2 regions of the Arthrobacter sp. NPDC092385 genome follow, and region 1 is predicted to be linked to the other one. Evidence: predicted binding sites of a transcription regulator. Region 1 holds the regulator's gene; the other holds the start of a gene.
The links. Region 1 encodes LexA, which represses DNA repair genes until DNA is damaged. Its sites were predicted from a motif close to TCGAACANNTGTTCGA; they were not measured.
Positions count from the first base shown of each region.

Region 2: a site for LexA is predicted at 8,404-8,419, ahead of ACIQCY_RS12145 (DUF222 domain-containing protein). Genes of this name have one in related genera too.

Region 1 is NZ_JBIVQL010000004.1:238,267-249,124, forward strand. It holds gene ACIQCY_RS07475 (ATP-dependent DNA helicase) at 1-1,842, shown strand, start outside; gene lexA (transcriptional repressor LexA) at 1,961-2,674, opposite strand; gene ACIQCY_RS07485 (LysM peptidoglycan-binding domain-containing protein) at 3,056-3,496, shown strand; gene ACIQCY_RS07490 (histidinol-phosphate transaminase) at 3,614-4,708, shown strand; gene hisB (imidazoleglycerol-phosphate dehydratase HisB) at 4,854-5,471, shown strand; gene hisH (imidazole glycerol phosphate synthase subunit HisH) at 5,468-6,106, shown strand; gene ACIQCY_RS07505 (hypothetical protein) at 6,111-6,269, shown strand; gene priA (bifunctional 1-(5-phosphoribosyl)-5-((5-phosphoribosylamino)methylideneamino)imidazole-4-carboxamide isomerase/phosphoribosylanthranilate isomerase PriA) at 6,333-7,091, shown strand; gene ACIQCY_RS07515 (SseB family protein) at 7,088-7,942, shown strand; gene ACIQCY_RS07520 (MFS transporter) at 7,971-9,281, shown strand; gene ACIQCY_RS07525 (DUF1844 domain-containing protein) at 9,445-9,897, opposite strand; gene infC (translation initiation factor IF-3) at 10,240-10,858, shown strand, end outside.
Region 2 is NZ_JBIVQL010000008.1:157,841-168,698, forward strand. It holds gene coaE (dephospho-CoA kinase) at 1-330, opposite strand, end outside; gene ACIQCY_RS12110 (RecQ family ATP-dependent DNA helicase) at 454-2,121, shown strand; gene ACIQCY_RS12115 (hypothetical protein) at 2,177-2,515, opposite strand; gene ACIQCY_RS12120 (GAF and ANTAR domain-containing protein) at 2,757-3,458, shown strand; gene ACIQCY_RS12125 (hypothetical protein) at 3,469-3,879, shown strand; gene ACIQCY_RS12130 (class I SAM-dependent methyltransferase) at 3,917-5,056, shown strand; gene rpsA (30S ribosomal protein S1) at 5,207-6,679, opposite strand; gene ACIQCY_RS12140 (GNAT family N-acetyltransferase) at 6,940-8,241, opposite strand; gene ACIQCY_RS12145 (DUF222 domain-containing protein) at 8,432-10,225, shown strand; gene polA (DNA polymerase I) at 10,222-10,858, opposite strand, start outside.

The sequences.
Region 1 (10,858 bases):
CTGATCGCCCATGCCATGGACAGTGACCGCCCGTCGGTCGTCTCGACCGCGACGCTCGCCCTGCAGGCGCAGATCGTCGGCCGGGACCTGCCGCGCCTCCTCGATGCCGTCCGGCCGGCGCTGGCACGGCCTGTCGACGTCGCGCTCCTCAAGGGCCGCTCGAACTACGTCTGCCTCCACAAGACCGGAGGCGGCTTCCCCGAGGAGGACGCCCCCGACACCCTCTTCAGCCTCGGCGAGGACGCCGCGCCGCATCCTGCTCCGGCGTCGGGCGGTGCGCCCGCATCGGCGCTCGGCCGGGAGGTTGTGAGGCTCCGGGAGTGGGCGGAGGAGACGACGACGGGCGACCGGGACGACCTCGTCCCGGGCGTGAGCGACCGCGCGTGGCGCCAGGTGTCCGTGTCCAGCATGGAATGCCTCGGTGCTGCCCGCTGCCCCGTGGCCCAGGAGTGCTTCAGCGAGAGGGCTCGCGCCGCCGCCGCGGACGCGGACATCATCATCACCAACCACGCGATGCTCGCGATCAGTGCCTTCGAGGGCCTCGCCGTGCTGCCCGAGTACGACGTGGTGGTCATCGACGAGGCGCACGAACTCCACGACCGCGTCACGGGGGCCGTGTCGGGCCAGCTGTCGGCCTCGATGGTGAGCGCCGCGGCCACGGCGCTGCGGCGTCACGCGTCGATCGGCACCGCGGCCCTCGATACCGCCGCGGCGGCCTTCGAGTCGGCATCAGAACTCCTGTCCTCCGGACTGCTGCCGGGCGGCCTGCCGGACGACGTCGAGCAGTCGCTCTCCCAGGTCCGCGACGCGGCGCGCGCTGCGCTCTCCGACACGAAGACGGAGGGCAAGTCGGAGGCCGACGTGGACGGCGGCCGGCAGGTCGCCCGGTCCCGCGTGACCCTGGTCTTCGAGCTCGCGGAGCGGATCCTGGCGGCCTCGGACCTGAACGAGGTGGTCTGGGCATCCCGCCCCAGTACCTTCACGCCCGGCTCGGGGTACGAGCAGCCGGACGAGAGCTCACCCGCGACGCTGAACGTGGCTCCGCTCTCCGTCGCCGGGCGCCTGCGGGAAGGACTGTTCGAGGACCACACGGTGATCCTGACCTCGGCGACGCTCGCGATCGGCTCCGAGTTCGGACCGGTCGCGGGATCGCTGGGCCTCAGCGGTCCCGGCGCGCCCGCGTGGACCGGCGTCGACGTGGGGAGTCCCTTCGACTACCCCCGGCAGGGGGTCCTGTACGTGGCGAAGGACCTTCCGAAGCCCGAGCGCGGCACCTCCGACGCGCAGCTGGCGGAGCTCCTGACGCTGCTCACGGCCTCCCGCGGGGGAGCGCTCGGCCTGTTCTCGTCCAAGCGGGCCGCCGAGGAGGCGGCGGAGGCGCTGCGCCCGAAGGTCGACTTCGAGATCCTGTGCCAGGGGGACTCGTCCCTCAGTGCGCTCGTGACCCGGTTCGCGGACGAGCCGGACACGTGCCTTTTCGGCACCATGTCGCTGTGGCAGGGGGTGGACGTGCCGGGCTCGTCCTGCCGACTCGTGGTCATCGACCGCATCCCGTTCCCGCGGCCGGACGATCCGCTGATGACGGCGCGGACCAGGGCCGTGGCCCGGAACGGCGGCAACGGCTTCATGAGCGTCTCGGCGACGCACGCCGCGGTGCGGCTGGCGCAGGGCGCCGGTCGCCTCATCCGCGCTGCAGGGGACAGGGGGGTGGTGGCCGTCCTGGACAGCCGCCTCGCCAACGCCCGGTACGGCGGGTTCCTCCGGGCGGCGCTCCCGCCGTTCTGGGCGACGACGGACCGCGAGACGGTCACCGGCATCCTGGAGCGGCTTTCGGGACGCTGATGCGCCCGCCGGGCGGGCATGCACTCCGCCGGGCGCGTCGCGATCGACGGTCGGCTGCGCTCGGCGCACCGCCGTCGCCCCGGTCGGCCGTCCGGCCGTCGAACCCGTAAGGGACGCGCTACAGGGCGCGCATCACCGAGACGACCTTGCCCATGATGCTGGCGTGGTCGCCGAGGATCGGCTCGTAGCGCGTGTTCTGCGGCAGGAGCCATGTGTGGCCGTCCCGCTGCCGGAAGGTCTTGACGGTCGCCTCGTCATCGAGCAGCGCCGCCACGATGTCACCGTTCTGTGCACTCTGCTGCTTGCGGACGACGACCCAGTCACCGTCGCAGATCGCGGCATCCACCATGGAATCCCCGGAGACCCTCAGCATGAACAGCTCGCCATGGCCCACGAGCTGCCGTGGCAGGGGCATGACGTCCTCGACGACCTGGTCGGCGAGGATGGGCCCGCCCGCGGCGATCCGTCCCACGAGCGGCACCAGGGCGGTGTCGACGGCGATCTGGTGTTCCCCGGGCTTCCGGTCCGACGACGAGCCGGCCGCATCCGCCGACTGCTCGGAGGCAAGCGTCAGTGGCAGCAGTACCTCCATGGCCCGGGGGCGCTTCGGATCGCGCCGCAGGTAGCCGAGCCGCTCGAGCTGTGACAACTGGTGGGTCACGCTCGACAGGCTCGCAAGCCCCACGGTGTCACCGATCTCCCGCATGGAGGGCGGATACCCCTTGTCGGCGATCGAGCGCTGGATCGTCTCGAGGATCGTCAGCTGGCGGGCGGTCAGGCCCTTGGACACGGAGCGTCCGCGCGGACGTCCGCGGCCCGCGGAGATGGGCACGGCATCGGCCGGACCGGCGGCGGTGTTCGATTCCTGCCGGACTGCCGGGGTTGGTTCCGCCACTGGTGTGCCTTTCGCCTGGGACGTCGATCCCGTCGTGTCCGCCGATCGGCTCCCGGTGGACCGGAAGCCGATATGTCAGTGGCGGGTGGTTGTCTGGAGCACATCGACGGTTCGCCTGCCGCTGGGGAGCGGCTTCCACCGGTGATGCACTCTCCTGCTCACGCTAGGACAGTCCGGGGCAGTTATCAAACATATGTTCGAGCGAGTCTCGACAACGGTCGTTCGTAGGTGCTAGAAATAGGCAGACACGAATTAGAACGTATGTTCGAAAAAGGCTCCAGGCCTGCATCGGACATTCGAAGGGAAAGAGGATACGCAATGGCTGAAGCACTGCACGGCAGCACGGCGCTGTGGGCGCTCACGCCCGCTCGGTCCGGGGCGACCCTTCGGAGCGTCCCCGCCCTCCCGCAGGCCACCGCACCGTCGGGGGACGGGCAGCGGAGCACCCAGCGCCCCCTGACCCTCACCCGGCGGGGCAGGCTGCTGCTGGTCGGTCTCCCGATCGCCCTGGGTGTGGCCGCGCTGATCCTCCTCGGCGCATTCCTGACCTCCCAGGCGCAGGCGGGCGAGTCCGCGCCGACGACCTCGCAGACGCTCGAGGTGAGCATCGCCGCGGGAGAGTCGCTGTGGGACCTCGCGGTCCGGTACGCCCCGGAGCGGGACCCGCGCGACGTCGTCGCGGAGATGGTCGAACTCAACAACCTGGGCACCTCCATCGTCCAGGCGGGGCAGCGTATCTCGGTACCCGCCGAGGGATAGGCGTCCACCTCGTCGACCACGGGAGCAATCTGCCGGTCGGTTCGCGATCCGCCCGGGGGACGGCGCCCGTATTCGCTGGTATTCGCCGCTGAAGTCCGCATCCCTTAAACTGGAGGAGTGCCATCCTCCGTCGACGCCCTTGCGAACCTTCCCCTGCGTGATGACCTCGTGGGACTCCACCCGTATGGTGCCCCGCAACTGGATGTGCCCATCCTGCTGAACGTCAACGAGAACACGCACGGCGTCCCCGCCGACGTGCACGCAGCCATCGTCGAGGCTGTCGCCGAGGCCACCCAGGGCCTGAACCGCTATCCGGACCGCGAGTTCACCGAGTTGCGGAAGAACCTTGCCGACTACCTCGGGCACGGACTGACGCCGGATCAGCTGTGGGCCGCGAACGGCTCGAACGAAGTGCTGCAGCAGGTCCTGCAGGCCTTCGGCGGGCCGGGGCGCACGGCGATCGGCTTTCCGCCCACCTACTCCATGTACCCGCTGCTGGCCAGCGGGACCGGAACACGCTACGTCACGGCGGACCGGGGAGCAGCCTATGCCATGACACCCGAGGCGACCGCCCGTGCCGTCCGCGAGTCCGCGGCGAACGTGGTGTTCCTGTGCTCGCCCAACAACCCGACCGGCACGGCGCTCGGCCTCGACGTCATCGAAGCCGCCTACGAAGCCGGCGAGGCCGCCCGCGCCATCATCATCGTCGACGAGGCCTACGGAGAGTTCGCGCAGAAGGACACGCCGAGCGCCCTGACGTTGCTTGCCGGCCGACCCCGCCTGCTGGTGTCCCGCACCATGAGCAAGGCCTTCGCCCTGGCCGGGGCGAGGATCGGCTACCTCGCGGCCGCGCCGGAGGTCACGGATGCCCTCCGACTGGTCCGCCTGCCGTATCACCTCTCCGCCATCACCCAGGCGGCGGCCAACGCAGCGCTGACCCACGCGGACACCCTGCTCTCGAACGTCGAGGCCATCAAGGTGCAGCGGGACCGCATCGTGCGGGAACTCGAGCTCCTCGGCCTCTCACCGGCGCCGTCGGACGCCAACTTCGTGTTCTTCTCGGGACTCGACGATCCGCGCCGCGTGTGGCAGGGCCTGCTGGACGCGGGAGTGCTCATCCGCGACGTCGGCATCCCGGGTTCCCTGCGGGTGACCGCGGGAACAGAGGAGGAGACGACGGCGTTCCTCTCCGCGTTGGGGAAGTTGCTCTAGCCCCCAGGGGCGGTCCGCCCCAGGGCAACGTCTCCTAGACTTGGAGGGCACGACGCCTGACACACCGCGCCGTGCACCACCTCCAGCCCGCCCGACGCCACGCCGAACCGCGCCCGGATGACCGGTAGCGCACAGAAGGAATGCAATGACAGTTGATGCCGCCCGCGGCCGTACGGCCCGCATCGAGCGCGTCACGAGCGAGTCCAGCGTCCTCGTGGAACTCGACCTCGACGGAACCGGTGTGTCCTCGATCGACACCACGGTGCCGTTCTACGACCACATGCTCACGGCCCTGTCGAAGCACTCACTGATCGACCTGACCATCCGGTCCTCGGGTGACACGCACATCGACGTGCACCACACCGTCGAGGACACGGCCATCGCCATCGGCGAGGCGCTCCGCCTCGCGCTCGGAACGAAGGCAGGCATCCGCCGTTTCGGCGAGGCGACGGTTCCCCTGGACGAGGCACTCGCGAACGCCGTCGTCGACATCTCCGGCCGCCCGTTCCTCGTGCACGGCGGCGAGCCCGCAGGGCAGGAATACCACCTCATCGGCGGCCACTTCACGGGATCCCTGACCCGGCACGTGCTCGAGGCCCTGGCGCTGCACGCCCAGATCTGCCTGCATGTCACCGTCGTCGCGGGCCGGGACCCGCACCACATCGTCGAAGCCCAGTTCAAGGCCCTTGCCCGGGCCCTGCGCGCCGCCGTCGAGCCGGATCCGCGGGTCGACGGCATCCCGTCCACCAAGGGGGCACTATGACACCGCGCACCGTCACGGTCCTGGACTACGGATCGGGCAACGTCCGCTCCGTGGTGCGAGCGCTCGAACACGTCGGCGCCGAGGTGGTGCTGAGCGCCAAACCCGATGACGTCCTGAACGCCGACGGGCTGCTCGTGCCCGGGGTGGGCGCCTTCGCCGCGGTGATGAAGGGTCTCAAGGATGTCGATGCCCTCCGCATGATCGGACGCCGGGTGGCCGGCGGACGTCCCGTGCTCGGCATCTGCGTGGGACTGCAGGTCCTGTTCGACGAGGGCGTGGAGCATGGAGTGCGCACACCGGGTATGGCCGAGTGGCCGGGGACGGTCGAACGGCTGAAGGCCGATGTCGTGCCGCACATGGGCTGGAACACCGTCCAGGCGCCGGAGGACACGGTCCTCTTCGACGGGATCCGCGACGAGCGCTTCTACTTCGTGCACTCGTACGGCGTCCAGGACTGGTCCTTCGACGTCACCCAACCGGCGATGAAGCCTCCGCAGGTCACCTGGTCCGATCACGGTGGTCCCTTCATCGCCGCGGTCGAGAACGGGCCCCTCAGTGCCACGCAGTTCCACCCCGAGAAGTCCGGGGACGCGGGAGCGCAGCTCCTGCGGAACTGGATCGAGGGCCTCCGGTGAGCCGATGCTGAGTGTCGTCCTCATGGGCGTCGCCGGCCTCCTGGTCGGCGGAGCGTTCTCGCTCCGCAGCCAGAAGTTCCCCCGCTGGGTGTGGATCGCCTTCCTCGTGCTGGCCGGTCTGTCCCTCTTCGCCGCGTACCTGTTCACGTTCTCCGGCGGATAGCCGGACCACCCTCTCCCGACCGCCCGGCCATCCCGGCCCCCGCCGCCCGCAAGAAAGCAGACCATGAGTCCCTTCTCCGAATCACCCACCCTCCAGCTCCTTCCCGCCGTCGATGTCGCCGACGGACAGGCCGTCCGGCTCGTCCAGGGGGAAGCGGGCAGTGAGACCAGCTACGGCGATCCGCTCGACGCGGCCCTCGCCTGGCAGGAGGACGGCGCGGAGTGGGTGCACCTGGTGGATCTCGATGCGGCATTCGGCCGGGGCTCCAACCGGGACCTGCTCGAACGCGTGGTCAAGCACCTCGACATCAAGGTCGAACTCTCCGGGGGCATCCGCGACGACGCATCGCTGGACGCGGCCCTCGAACTCGGGGCAACCAGGGTGAACCTCGGCACGGCCGCGCTGGAGAACCCGGAGTGGACCGAGCTGGCCATCGCCCGGTACGGCGATGCCATCGCCGTCGGGCTCGACGTCCGCGGCACCACCCTCGCGGCGCGGGGGTGGACGGAGGACGGCGGCGACCTGTGGGAGGTGCTGCAGCGCCTCGAGGACGCCGGCTGCGCACGCTACGTCGTCACGGACGTGACGAAGGACGGCACGCTCAAGGGACCGAACCTCGCGCTCCTCCAGGAGGTCCTGGCCAGGACCTCGCGTCCCGTCGTCGCCTCGGGCGGCATCTCCAGCCTCGACGACATCGCGGCACTCCGCGACCTCGTGCCGAGCGGTCTCGAGGGCGCGATCGTCGGCAAGGCCCTCTATGCCGGAGCCTTCACCCTGCCCCAGGCGCTGGACGTGGCAGGGCTGCCCGCCGCGGACGCGTGACCGCCAGGCAGCTGCCCGCGCACATCGCAGCGGCACTGGCGGGCAACACCACCGACTCCGCCGGTCGGCCGTGGGCGGGCCGGGACCTGTCCGGTCCGGCCAACCCGCTGCACGCGTTCGACGACGACGACGGCTCGGCCGACGCACGGCTCGCCGCCGCGGTGGCGGGGCTCCTCGGAGCATCCGGCCAGCCGGGCCCGCACGAACAGGCCGTCTTCGCGGCGCTGACGACGGCACGGGTGTTCATCCCCATCGTCGCGCAGCTCAGCCAGGGAGGGGACGCGGCGTCCGGTCTGCAGGCCGACAAGGAAGCCGACATGGCGCTCGTCACGCTCACGGCACCGGACGGACGGAAAGCGCTGCCGGTGTTCTCCTCGACGCAGGCGCTGGCACGCTGGCACCCTGACGCCCGGCCCGTGGCCGCCTACGCGGCACGGGCCGCCCTCGCCGCAGCGGCGGAGCAGGCAGAGCTCCTGGTTCTCGACCCGGGTGCGGAGGTGACCTTCGTCCTCCGGCGTCCGGCCGTCTGGGCCCTCGCCCAACAGGCGAGCTGGACGCCGTCCTACGAGGACCAGGAACTGGCCGCGCTCATCGATGCGGTCGCACGTGGGCAGGAGGGCATCCTGTCGGTGCAGTTGAGGCCCGGCGCGGGAGTCCTCACGCGGGCCGCCGACGGTAGCATTGCCTTCGGTGGGGGACCGGGCCCCGAGCTGCGCATGGATCTCCAGCTCCGCGGGGGGCTTCCTCCGCAGGACGTGCGGGACATCGTGTCCGCCTTCCGTGCCAGGCTCCTCGACCTCACCGAATTCGTGGAACGCGTCGACTCGCTCGACATCAAACTCACCCGCTGACGGAGCCGCCGGCGGAGAAGGACAGTCCGTGAACTTCGCCGTATACCGGGACCTGCTGCGCATCCGGTCCGTCCGGATGCTCCTGCTCGTCGGGATGATCGCCCGCTTCCCGCACTCCGCGGCAGGGGTCCTGTTGACCCTGCACGTGGTACAGACGCTGGACCGCGGCTACGCCGAGGCCGGCGCCGTCGCCGCGGTCGTGACCATCGGGATCGCGGTCGGTGCGCCCTGGCGGGGGCGGCGGATCGACACCGCAGGACTGCGCCGCGCGCTCGTCCCGTCCATCGTCGCGGAGGCGGCCATCTGGTCCGTGGCGCCGCACCTTCCGTACCAGTGGCTGCTGGTCGCCGCGCTGATCGGCGGGCTCTTCACGCTTCCGGCGTTCTCCGTCATCCGCCAGGCGCTCGGCGTCCTCGTGGAGGGCGACCGGCGGCGCACGGCCTTCACGCTCGACGCGATCTCCACCGAGGTCGTCTTCATGGCCGGGCCGGCTGTCGGCGTCGTCCTGGCGACGCAGGTCTCCACGGTGCTCGGCCTGACGCTCGTGGGGCTCGCCACGGCCTCCGCCGGTCTCTTCCTGATGTGGTTCAACCCTCCGACGCGCTCGGAGCAACTGCCCGACGCCGGGACGGTCGCGGCCGCCGCGCCCGCCGGGATCGGCGAGGCCGCAGCGGACCTCATCGGGATCCATGATGCAGGGCAGGAGGGGCGGCGGCGCACCTCGCTGCTCCGACGGGGAGTGCGGCGCGCCTTCCCATGGCTGACGGTTCCGCTGGTGATCGTGATGATCATCGCGGCGGGAGCGGGGCTGGTGCTGTCGGGCTCGGAGGTCGGCATCGTGGCTGCGCTCGAGCACGCCGGCAACGAGGGGCAGCTCGGCCTCGTCTTCGTGGCGTGGTGTGCGGCGTCCGTGGTGGGCGGCCTCCTCTACGGCGCGCTCCACCGGCCCGTCCCGCCGTCGCTCCTCCTGCTCGGCATGGCGCTCCTGACGTTGCCGATGGCTTTCGCCGACAGCACTCTCTCACTGGCAGTCCTGTCGATTCCCGCGGGCCTGCTGTGCGCCCCCGTGCTCTCCGCGGCTTCCGAGAAGGTCGCCGATCTGGTGGCCGAGGATCGCAGGGGCGAGGCGATGGGCTGGTACGGATCCGCGTTGACCTCGGGGGTCGCGCTGGGGGCACCCGTTGCCGGCGTCCTCATCGACGCCACCGGTCCCTGGGGCGGCTTCACCGCGGTGGCCGTCGTCTCATCGGTCATCGGGGCCGCGGGGTTCGCCGCCCGGAACCTCGGCAGCCGCCCCGCGACGGCGGAATCAGCTCGGGCGGCGAGCCGGCCGCACTGACCTGCCGGCAGCGAGCCGGCCGCGCCGACCTGCGGCAGCGAGCTGCGCGGCGGCGATCAGGGGACGGCAGGGGCCGACCGGCGAACACCTGGAACGCGAACGAGCCGCACCGGCCGGTGCGGCTCGTCCATGACCCTTCGACCGGAGGACGGGTGTCGTCGGATCAGTTGACCGGGCCCGTGTACTTCTCGCCGGGGCCCTTCCCCGGGGGATCAGGGATGATCGAGGCTTCGCGGAACGCGAGCTGCAGGGAGCGGAGCCCGTCACGCAGGGGCCCGGCATGCTGGGAGCCGATCTCCGGTGCTGCCGCCGTGACGAAGCCGGCCAGGGCCGTGATCAGCTTGCGTGCCTCGTCGAGGTCCTTGAGCTGCTCGGCGTTCTCCTCGTGGCCGAGGCCGCACTTGACGGCGGCGGCACTCATGAGGTGCACCGCCGAGGTCACGATGACCTCCACGGCGGCCACCTCGGAGATGTCGCGCATCTGCTGGCGGACGTCCTGCTCCGCCGTGTCGGAGGGGCCGGCGCCGTGTTCCTGCTCCTCGGCGAAGCTGCGTCGGGAGGCTGTCGCCGCTCCCTCGTCGGGGGCGTCCTGCGGATTGTCGTGTGGGGTGTTCATACTGGTAAGCTTGGCATAGACCAACCGGTCGAAGTTACTCGCTGTGCCCCTCCCGGGGGTGGTGCGGGAAGAGATCGGTCTGCAAGCGGAGTCCTCTCCCACCCGCGTTTGCCTGGTGCGACCCACGGTCGCATTGCAGGTAGCCGGGTCACCTGGTCGGTCCTGCTGATGAACGCGCAGGAAGCTCGCGCTTCCGCCGACCATCCAGGACCGGTTGACGAGGCCTTCGATTGCGCATGCAATGGGAGGCCTTCTTTCGTTCGCACGCGGTTCCGGTTTGAGAATCCACAGGAGTCACACATTAGCGAGCCAAGAATCAACGATCGTATCCGCGTTCCCGAGGTGCGGTTGGTCGGACCTGCCGGCGAACAGGTAGGAATCGTCCGTATCGAGGACGCGCTCCGACTTGCAGCCGAGTCCGACCTGGATCTTGTCGAGGTAGCACCGCAGGCCAAGCCTCCGGTGGCCAAGCTCATGGATTTTGGTAAGTACAAGTACGAAGCGGCCGTCAAGGCGCGCGAGGCGAGGAAGAACCAGACCAACACGGTCCTCAAGGAGATCCGGTTCCGCCTCAAGATCGACACGCACGACTACGAGACGAAGCGCGGACACGCGATGCGCTTCCTCGGAGCCGGCGACAAGGTCAAGGCCATGATCCAGTTCCGCGGCCGCGAGCAGCAGCGTCCCGAGATGGGCATCCGCCTGCTCCAGAAGTTCGCGGAGGACGTCGCCGAGGTAGGCATCGTCGAGTCCTCGCCGCGGATCGACGGCCGCAACATGGTCATGGTCATCGGTCCGACGAAGAACAAGGCCGAAGCCAAGGCGGAGGCGCGCCGGGAGACCCAGCGGGCCGAGGCGAAGGCTGCCAATGAAGCCGTGAAGGCCGGCGGCGAGGTCAAGCGTGTCGACACCTCCCGTGCCGGCACCGCGCCGCTGACGCAGTCCCTCGCGGACCTGCTGC
Region 2 (10,858 bases), on a different contig from region 1:
CTCGACCACGACGGCGTCGTCGGGCGCTTCGCCGATCAGCCGGGAGGCCTCCGCGCGCACGCGCGGATGGATGATGGCGTTGAGCCGCTCCCGGGCGGAGCCGTCAGCGAAGACGAGCCGGCCGAGCGCGGGCCGGTCGAGCGAGCCGTCTGCTCCGAGAACCTCGGGGCCGAAAGCGGCGACCACCTCGTCGAGGCCCGGCGAACCCGGCTCGACGGCCCGGCGCGCCAGGAGGTCGGCGTCGACGACGACGGCGCCGAGGTCCCCGAGCTGACGTGACACGGCGGATTTCCCGGCGGCGATGCCTCCTGTCAGTCCGATGCGCAGCATGGACCAACCCTAGCCCGGACCCCGCCCGGGGCTGTCAAGGAACCGGATCCGCACCGGGTGGCCCTGAGAAATGTCGGCGCCCCTCAATACGCTAAGTGTACTTACCTTTCGTGGAGGAGAACCGTGACCATCACTCTGCAGGATCTTCAGGACACCGCCGCTTCCACCTTCGGCTGGGAGGATCTGCGCGCCGACCAGAAGAGGGCGATGAAGGCTGTACTGGAGGGCCACAGCATCCTCTGCGTCATGCCGACCGGCTCCGGCAAGTCGGCCATCTACCAGGTGCCCGCCATGGCCCTGCCCGGCGTCGCCGTCGTCATCTCACCCCTGATCGCCCTCCAGCACGACCAGGCGGAGTCCATCAATGAGAGCGCGGGCGCCACCCGCGCCCACGTGATCAACTCCAGCATGAAGAAGAGCGAACTCGACGCCGCCTGGGACGCCGCGGACGACGGCGACGAATCCACGCGCGCCAAGTTCCTCTTCCTTGCTCCCGAGCAGATCGCCCGCGACGAGGTCGCCGCCCGCCTCCGCTCGCTCGACGTCTCGCTCGTCGTGGTCGACGAGGCGCACTGCGTCTCCTCCTGGGGCCACGATTTCCGGCCCGACTACCTGCAGCTGGGCCACCTCCTCAGGGACCTGAAGGTCCCTGTCGTCGCGCTCACGGCCACAGCGTCGCACCCCGTGCAGAAGGAGATCGTCGAAAGACTCCACCTGGCGGAGCCGATGGTGATCGTCGGAGGTTTCGACCGCCCGAACCTCTCCCTGGACGTCGTCCACCACGTGGAGGGAGCCGAGAAGGAGCGGGCAGTCCGTGACCAGGTCCTCGGGCTCTCCGGGCCGGGCCTCGTGTACGTCGCGACGAAGAAGTCCGCCGACGCGCTTGCAGCCGAACTGCAGGAACACGGCATGAGAGCAGACGCCTACCATGCCGGACGCCGGAAGAAGGAGCGCGAGGCCGTGCACGAGGGCTTCCTCGCCGGGACCATCGACGTCGTCGTCGCCACGACCGCCTTCGGCATGGGTATCGACAAGCCGGACGTGCGCTTCGTCGTCCACGCGGACATCTCCGATTCGCTCGACAGCTATTACCAGGAGATCGGCCGGGGCGGACGCGACGGGCTTGCGTCCCGGGCGATCCTGCACTACCGGCCCGAGGATCTGTCCCTGCGCCGGTTCTTCGCCGCGAAATCCGCCGATCGCGCGCGGCTGCGGAATCTGTTCCTGCTCATCGCCGCCCAGGCCAAGCCGGTCAAGGCCAAGAAGCTCAAGGAGCTCTCGGGCCTCCCGCCACGGAGGCTGACCGGCCTGCTCAACCTCCTCGAGGCATCAGGGGCCGTCGGGGATGGAGTGAAGGGCTATCGGGCCAGGAAGATGTCCGCCGACGAGGCCGTCGCCAAGGCCGTGGAACAGGCGGAGAACCGGGAGCGGATCGACGAGTCGCGCATCGAGATGGCCCGGCGCTACGCCGAGACGAAGGGCTGCCGGCGGCAGTTCCTGCTCTCGTACTTCGGGGAGGAGCTGCAGGAGCCCTGCGGGAACTGCGACAACTGTGCACGCGAGGGATCCACGACCGGCGCTCCGGAACCGGCCGGGGTGACGGTCGCCGACGCCGGCGACCTTCCCTTCGACGTCGACAGCGAGGTGGAGCATCCGCAATGGGGCCGAGGGACCGTCATGGGCTACGAGGAGGGCATCATCACCGTGCTGTTCGATGCGGTCGGCTACAAGACGCTGTCCATCGAACTCGTCGAGGAGAATGAACTGCTCGAAGCCGTGCCGTCCGCGTAGGTGATGCGGACGGCACGGCTGCAGCCGCCCTGATGAGGCGACCGCCTTCGAAGGGCTAGCGCGGCTGGGCGGGGTTGGTGGGGTCGCCCTGGGACGGCGGGTTGATCGGCGGACCCGACGTCGCGGGGCTCACGGGTGAACCTCCCGCGGTGCTGCTCACCTCGGGCATCGAGGTGCCTGCGCCTTCGGAGAGTTCGGCGCCGCCCTGGACCGCCTCCAGCCGCTGCTGCAGGACGAGCTTCACCGGAAGGCGGTCGCCGTGCGCTTCCTCGTAGTCGAGGAGCGCCCGCAGGCCACCCTCGTCGAGGCCTGTGATGCGCGTGGGCAGCGTGCCCAGCGGAATGTGGTCGTAGTCGGGCAACGGCAGTGCGTCATGGCCTGATGATCCGGTCACGTCAACTCCTTGGCTCATTGGGAAGCGTGCTTAGTAATTCCACCCTAGGCACGTCGTACACTCGCGGGCAAGCAGGTCTTGGGCAGCGCCGAGCCGTGACAGCGGCGGCCGCCGCGGCTCCCCTACACCCTCTGGCGGCAGTGCGACAGGGCCAGCAGGGGGCGGAACGCCGTGTGTATCCTGATACTTCGTACGCGATCGAAACGACCCTGTTGCCGAGGCTGGAACTGTGACTTCACCGATGGAAGAATTGACTTTCGTCTTCGCCAGACTCAAGGGCCTCCTGCTGACGGAGATGACGGCCGGGCGCGCAGTCGAGGATTTGGCGGAGGCCGTGAAGAAATCGATCCCGGGCTCGCTCGGAGCGGGTGTCTCCCTCATCGACGAACAGGGACGCAAGCGGAGCACCGGCTACACCGACGACGTCGTCGCCACCGCGGATGCGCTGCAGTACGAGCTGGGCCAGGGCCCGTGCCTGACGGCCTGGGCAGCCGAGTCGAGCGTGCAGGTCGACGACGTCCGGACGGACGACCGCTGGCCCCTGTGGCAGAAGGCCGTCGCGGGCCTCCCGTTGCGCTCGACCCTCAGCACCGCGCTGGTCCACAACGGCAGGAGCATCGGTGCCCTGAAGGTCTACTCGCCGCTTCCCTCCGCCTTCTCCGGGCAGGACAGGAAGCAGCTTGCCCTCCTCGCCTCTCCGGCGGCGACACTTCTGGGCAGCGCGCAGCCGGACAGTGCGCCCGCGGCGGCGACCCGCGCCCTGCAGGAAGCACTCGGAACCCGCGACCTCATCCACACCGCACGGGGAATCCTCATGGAGCGGCACGGGCTGGACGGCGAGCAGGCGATGCGGCGGATGCTGTCGGAGGCGTCCGCCACCAAGACCGACCTGCGGCTCATCGCCCACTCCGTCCTCGACGGCACTGCCGGTAGCTCGCACTAAGGCGTTGCCCGTGGAGAACCGTCCAGATCACGAATATCAGCGGGTCAACCTCCTTCGGGCGATCCGCCATGCCCAGATCGATGCCAGTGAATTGTGGCTGCACTACTTCGGCCTGGGCGGCGATGCGGGCGAGTACGAAGTCGAAGCGTACCTCCACGGGTCCTTCACGCTCCCACCGCTCCAGCGCGACCTCCTGGCGCACGCTGCGAACGAGCTGATCGACCGGCTGCCTCCGCCTCCGCGGGCCCCCTACAGCACGGATCCCGCCGGGGAGGACGAGGAGCCGGAGAAAGCGGTGATGCCCCGGGAAGCGGCGGGCAGTCCGGATACAACCGCACTCGACTGGCTCTTCGACCGCGGGCCGGGCGCGGACACCGACCCGGACGGCAACGAATCCGGCTCCGGCATCACCCCTCCCTGACCGCCGTCGAACCGCAGCGCCACCTAGGATGGATGGGATGAGCCCGTTCTCCCTCGACCTCCTGCGCCGCCGTCCCGACGTCGAGGCACCGGAACTGGTCGCCGTGGATGCTGCCGACCGGCTGCTCCTCGATACGGCAGCGGAGCGTCTCCGTTCTGCCGGCGCCGTCGCGACCGTCAACGACTCCTACGGCGCGCTCACGCTCGGCGCCGCACACCTCTCGGGCCGGCAGGACATCCGCGCCTTCCAGGATGGTCTCGTCCACGAGCAGGCACTCGCCGCGAATGCCGCCGAGCAGGGGCTCGACGGCGCCTACCGGTCCGTCCCCCTCGATCCCAACCTGCTCGACGGCGTCACCACCGTCCTGCTGCGACTACCCCGATCCCTCGACGAACTCGACGAGATCGCCTGGACCATCGCCTCGTACGGGCGGCCGGACGTCCGGGTGCTGGCCGCGGGCAGGGTCAAGCACATGTCCCTGTCGATGAACGAGGTGCTCGGACGCTACTTCGCCGACGTCACCGCGGGCCTTGCCCGGCAGAAGTCACGCGTGCTCATCGCGGGCAATCCGCGCATGGGCACCGTCCCTGCCTTCCCGCGGAGCGCCAGGTACGACGTCGGGCTCGACCGACCGCTCGAACTGCGCGCCTACGGTGCCACCTTCGGCGGCACTTCCCTGGATCCCGGAACGCGGATGCTGCTCCCCCACCTCCGGGGGATGGCTGAGGCGCGTTCCGACGGGGGACGCGAAATCATCGACCTGGGGTGCGGCAACGGCACGATCTCCGCGTACCTCACGCTCAGCGATCCGCGGCGGAGGGTGTACGCGACCGACCAGTCCGCGTCGGCCGTCGCCTCCACGGCCGCGACGGCACACGCGAACGGCGTCGCGGACCGGATCAGGGTGGGCAGGGACGACGCCCTGTCGGGCCTTCCCGATCGCTCGGCCGGCGTGATCGTCCTCAATCCGCCGTTCCACATGGGCAGCACCGTCCACGCCGGTATCGCCCACCGGCTGTTCGACGCCTGCGCGCGCGTCCTCGAGCCCGGCGGGGAGCTCTGGACGGTCTGGAACAGCCACCTCCGCTACCGGTCGGTGCTCGAACGGACCATCGGGCCGACGGTGCAGCTCGATCGCTCCCCCCGCTTCACCGTCACGCGGTCCACGCGGCGGTAGGCGCAGCGCCGATCCGAGTCGAAGAGCGCCGCCCTGCCGGCGCTCCGTCTTCGATCAGATCCGTCTCCGATCGGATCCTTCGCGGATCGAACAAGAAGGCCCCCGTCCGGTGGACGGGGGCCTTCTGCGGTTCAGCTGGGACGCGGTAGCTTACGCTCCGGTCAGCTTCTCCCGGAGTGCTGCGAGTGCCTCATCGGAGGCAAGCGTGCCGGATCCGGTATCGGCGGCGACGGGCTCCGAGGAGTAGCTCGTGGAGTTCGACTCGACGGGCTCGTTCGCTGCCGCGGCGTCGTCGGACGCGTGCTGCACGACCTGCTTCTTGTGGGACTCCCAGCGGGACTGGGCCTCCGCGTACTGGGCCTCCCACGCAGCGCGCTGCGTCTCGTAGCCCTCGAGCCATTCGTTCGACTCGGGGTCGAAGCCCTCGGGGTACTTGTAGTTGCCCTCTTCGTCGTACTCGGCAGCCATACCGTACAGAGCCGGATCGAACTCGGTGCTGTCGGCGTCGACGCCCTCGTTGGCCTGCTTGAGGCTGAGGGAGATGCGACGGCGCTCGAGGTCGATGTCGATGACCTTGACGAAGAGCTCGTCACCCACGGAGACGACCTGCTCGGCCAGTTCCACGTGGCGGACAGCGAGCTCCGAGATGTGCACGAGGCCTTCGATGCCGTCCTCGACGCGGACGAACGCGCCGAAGGGAACGAGCTTCGTGACCTTGCCGGGGACAACCTGGCCCAGGGCGTGCGTACGGGCGAAGGTCTGCCAGGGATCTTCCTGGGTGGCCTTCAGCGACAGGGAGACACGCTCGCGGTCGAGATCGACCTCGAGGACCTCCACGGTGACTTCCTGTCCGACCTCGACGACCTCGGAGGGGTGGTCGATGTGCTTCCAGGAGAGCTCCGAGACGTGCACGAGGCCGTCGACGCCGCCGAGGTCCACGAACGCACCGAAGTTGACGATCGAGGAGACGACGCCCGGACGGACCTGGCCCTTCTCGAGCTTGTTGAGGAACGTGGAGCGCACCTCGGACTGGGTCTGCTCGAGCCACGCACGACGCGACAGCACGACGTTGTTGCGGTTCTTGTCGAGCTCGATGATCTTCGCTTCGATCTGCTGGCCGATGTACGGAGCCAGGTCGCGGACGCGACGCATCTCGACGAGGGACGCAGGCAGGAACCCGCGCAGGCCGATGTCCAGGATGAGGCCACCCTTGACGACCTCGATGACGGTACCGGTGACGACGCCGTCTTCTTCCTTGACCTTCTCGATGTCGCCCCAGGCGCGCTCGTACTGAGCACGCTTCTTGGAGAGGATCAGTCGGCCTTCTTTGTCTTCCTTGGTGAGAACCAGAGCCTCGACCTGATCGCCCACGGAGACGACGTCTCCGGGATCGACGTCGTGCTTGATGGAAAGCTCGCGGGAAGGAATGACACCCTCGGTCTTGTAACCGATGTCGAGCAGGACCTCGTCGCGGTCGACCTTGACGACCGTACCCTCGACGAGATCTCCGTCGTTGAAGTACTTGATGGTGGCGTCGATCGCTGCGAGGAAGTCCTCAGCGGTGCCGATGTCGTTGATGGCGACGACGGGGGCACCTTGCTTCTCGGTGGTGGTGATGGTCATGTAGTTGGGGCTCCGTTGTGGATGATTACTTGCTCCGGTCATGACGGACACCGCGATTCCAGCTGGGCCGGGAGCGGTTTCCGATGTCCGGATGTGGACGAAATGGAAAGAACCTCGGAAGATTCAGGAGTGGTACCGCACCCTGGGGGCCGCCGGTCTGCACCGGAACCCCCCAAAGCGCACTACGCGCCTGTCTAGTCTAGCCCCGGGGTCCAACACCGTCAAAGCAGGTGGTCCCCTCGTAACATGGTCCGTGGCGCTCAGAAATGCGTGATGCAGTACGGTTCCCGCGGGAGCCCGAACAGCGTGTCGAGCAGCTCGACGGCGTCGTCCGCGTGGGCCGTCAGTCCACCGGCCGCGGCGAGCGTGGAAGCCTGGACTCCCCCGAGGTAGAGCGACCCGAGCGAGTTCACGGTGAGCGTCACGTCCGGTGCGGCCGCAGCGTCCACGTGCTCGACCTGCGCCACGCCGTCGACGACGGTCAGGGCGTAGGAGCCGCCTGCGATCCCGAGGGTGTCCAGCACTTCCAGGACGATGCTCCCGCTGCCCCGGTAGGACCGTCGACGGAGCGCGGCCGGCACGTCGAGCAGGCGGACCCAGAGGACGTCGTCGGTGCCCTTGACGCTGTAGCAGCGCCGGTCGCGGAGCGACCAGGGCAGTGCATCGTCCCGCCGCGCCTCGTCCCAGGTGACCACCTGCACGAGGTCGAGCGATCCGAGGTAGCGCCAGAGTTCGAGGTAGGCAGAGGGTGTGGTCGCCACGAGGTCCACGATCTTCATGGTGTAGGGCGTGGTCTCCCAGCCCGCGAAGCGGTAGGACACATACCCCGCCGGTGTTCCTGCGGCGTCGTAGTGCACCGCCATCCGCACTCCGCGGTCCTCGACAGGGCGTTCCCTGCCCCACTCGCCCGAAGCGCGGCGCGGGTAGGCGTACTGCCGGTCGACCGAGCCGAAGGTCACGGCGTGGAAACCGGCGAAGATCTCCTGGGCGAGGCGCACGGCGTGCTCCCGGGCGACGAGGGTCGTGGTTCCCGTTCTCGGTGCCGTCACCTCGAACCGCTCCCTGACATCCACCTCGATGGCCTGCGTGAACGTGGCGCAGCCGAACCCGAAGCGCCCGTAGATCGTGGCCTCCGACGCAGTCAGGATGGCCAGCGGAAGCCCTCGTGCCGCGGCCTCGGCGAGATCCCTCGTCATCATGGAGCGCAGGATGCCGTTGCGCCGGTGGCTCGACCGTACGGTGACCGCCGTGATCTGGTGGGCGTCGATCTGCCCGGCCCCGACGTTGAGCGGATGCACCATGGTGCCGTAGGTGGCCACCGGGTGGTCTGCGCCGAGGGCTTCGGCGGGCTGGGCGCGGTCGTGGACGCCCCACAGGACGCGCTGGTCCGTCTGGTACGCCTCGAGGAACTTCGGGATGTCCTCGGGATCGAACGTCCCCTCGTGGAATCCGATGCCCTCGGCATCGAGCCACTTCGTGAAGCGGCCGTCCGCCGTGGCGTCCTCGTCGACGCCAGGGGTGAAGATCTCGGTGTGCAGGTCCGGTGCGGTGTTGTCGCTCACCTCACCACACTAGCCGGGGCTGTCCGGCGGGGACCAGGGTCGCCATCAGGGCGCGGCCGCCGGAGGGGCGCGACGCCGGCGCTTCGGGTGGTTTCCTGCCGGGTTCGTATGTGGACGACGGGGGTCGTCTTGTCCTCCACAATGCCCTGTCTCCCTCGTGGTTAGTACACGTGTTCGATAAAATCGGGGTATGGCCATCGCCCCGATCGAGCGCTTCGCACCGGCACCCCGTGCGGTGGACGCGGCGTGCGCTGCCCTGGCCGAGTGTGCCCGGGACGTGGGCGGCCACCACCGGGTGCTGTCGAGGCAGGAAGCGGTGCAGGTCATCGTTGAGGTCGAGCGGGCCTCCCGGATCGTGGACCGTCTGCAGGTCCTGGCCGCCCGCCTGGCCCAGGAACACGACCTGGCGGCCGAAGATCATGCATCCCGTGCCACCGCGTCCTCGGACGACGTTCCCTCGGACGTTTCTTCGGGCACCGGTGCTATGTCCCCGGGTCCTGGGGGGTCGGCGTCGGACGGGTCCCCGGTGGCTGGGTCGGCGGTGGCTGGGGCGGTGGTGGCTGGGCGGGCAGGGGGTGGGGCCAGGGATTGCGCGGACTTTCTGCGCGCGACCCTGGGTATCAGTCGTACCGAGGCCAGACGGCGGCTGGGTCTTGCCGAGGTGCTGCTCCCCGGGATGTCCCCGACCGGCGCCGTCATCCCTGCCCGGCTCGGGACCCTGGGGGCGGCCATGGAGGCGTGCCTGGTCAGCGGTCGGGCCGCGACGATCATCTCCCAGGCCCTGCAGCGGGTGCATTCCTTCGCGACCCCGGAGCAGGCCGAATCGATGGAGGGCCACCTCACCCGGCAGGCCGTGGAGTCCGACGAGGACATCCTGCGGGTCCTGGCGCACCGCTGGGAAGCAGTGCTCGATCAGGACGGGCAGGAACCCACGGACACCGTGCTCCGCGCACGGCAGGGAGTCTTCCTCAAGGGCCGCCGCCACGGACTGCACGTCCTGGAGATCGGCGCGACCGACGAACAGTTCGAACACCTCGCCACCGTCATGAACACCACCGCCAACCCCCGCGTCAACCCCAACCAAACCGGCGCCACCCCCAACCAGACCGGCGCCACCGGTGCGCCCAACGCTGCCACAAGCCCCGGCGCCACCGGTGCTGCCCGGACGGGACCAGCGACAGTCGAAGAATCAGAATCAGCATCAGCATCAGCATCAGCATCAGCATCAGCATCCGGCGCGGGTCCGGGTGTGGGTGCGGGTCTTCTGAGCGGTTCGGGCGGGGCCACGAGGGCGCAGGCGCTGCTCGAGGGACTCGTCGCGGCCTGCCGGATCGCCCTGTCCTCGGCGGCTCTTCCCGCCACCGGCGGCCACCGACCCCAGGTGATGGTGACGATCGACTACAAGGACCTCGCCGGGGACACCCACCGGCCAGGACACGCCGTCTTCTCCGAACAACCCAGCGCCAGGACCATCCGGAAACTGGCCTGCGACGCGGACATCATCCCGGTGGTCCTGGGCGGTGCCGGGCAGGTCCTCGACGTCGGACGCGCCCAACGCCTCTTCCCGGCGCACCTGCGCCGGGCACTGGTAGCCAGGGACAAGGGGTGTGCCTTCCCGGACTGCTCCATCCCGGCCAGCTGGTGCGAAGCCCACCACACGGACCCCTGGTCCCGGGGCGGCTCGACCAGCATCGGCAACGGCGTCCTGCTGTGCTCACGACACCACCACCTCATCCACCAGGGCACCTGGACCGTCGAACCCCGACAAGGCATCCCCTGGTTCCACGCACCCGGACACCCCGGCCGGGCCGGCACCACCCGAACCAACACCTACTGGCAGACCGGACGAACCATCCACAACCAACTACCCCACAACCAACCACCCCACGACCAACCAGCCCACAACGAAGCACCCCACAACCGGCCCCGACCACCGACACCAACCTTCACCGGAACACACTCCGCACAACGGCGGCACCCTTAGTGGGCGGCGTCGTGCCAGCTGGCTCCCGTACCGACCGAGACATCAAGCGGCACCGAGAGATCGGCCGCACTGCCCATCTGCTCCCGGACCAGGGCCTCGACCTCGTCGGATTCGCCCTCGGCCACTTCGAGGACCAGTTCGTCGTGAACCTGCAGCAGCATGCGCGATGCCAGTCCGCGACGCGTGAGCGCATCGTCGACGCCGAGCATCGCCTTCTTGATGATGTCCGCAGCCGAGCCCTGGATCGGTGCGTTGAGGGCAGCCCGCTCGGCCATCTCCCGCAGCTGCCGGTTGTCGCTGGAGAGGTCCGGCAGGTAGCGCCGTCGCCCCTCGATGGTCGAGGTGAAGCCGTCTTTCCGGGCTTGCTCCACGATCCCGCGCAGGTAGTCGCGGACGGCCCCGAAACGCTCGAAATAGTCGCGCATGAGGGTGCGTGCCTCATCGACCGAGATGTTGAGCTGCTTCGAGAGCCCGAACGAGCTGAGGCCGTAGACCAGCCCGTAGGACATCGCCTTGACCTTCGAGCGCATCGCGTTCGTGACTTCTTCCGGCGCGACACCGAAGATGTGCGAGCCGACGAAGCGGTGGAGGTCCTCGCCCTCCTGGAACGCCGAGATGAGCCCTTCGTCGCCG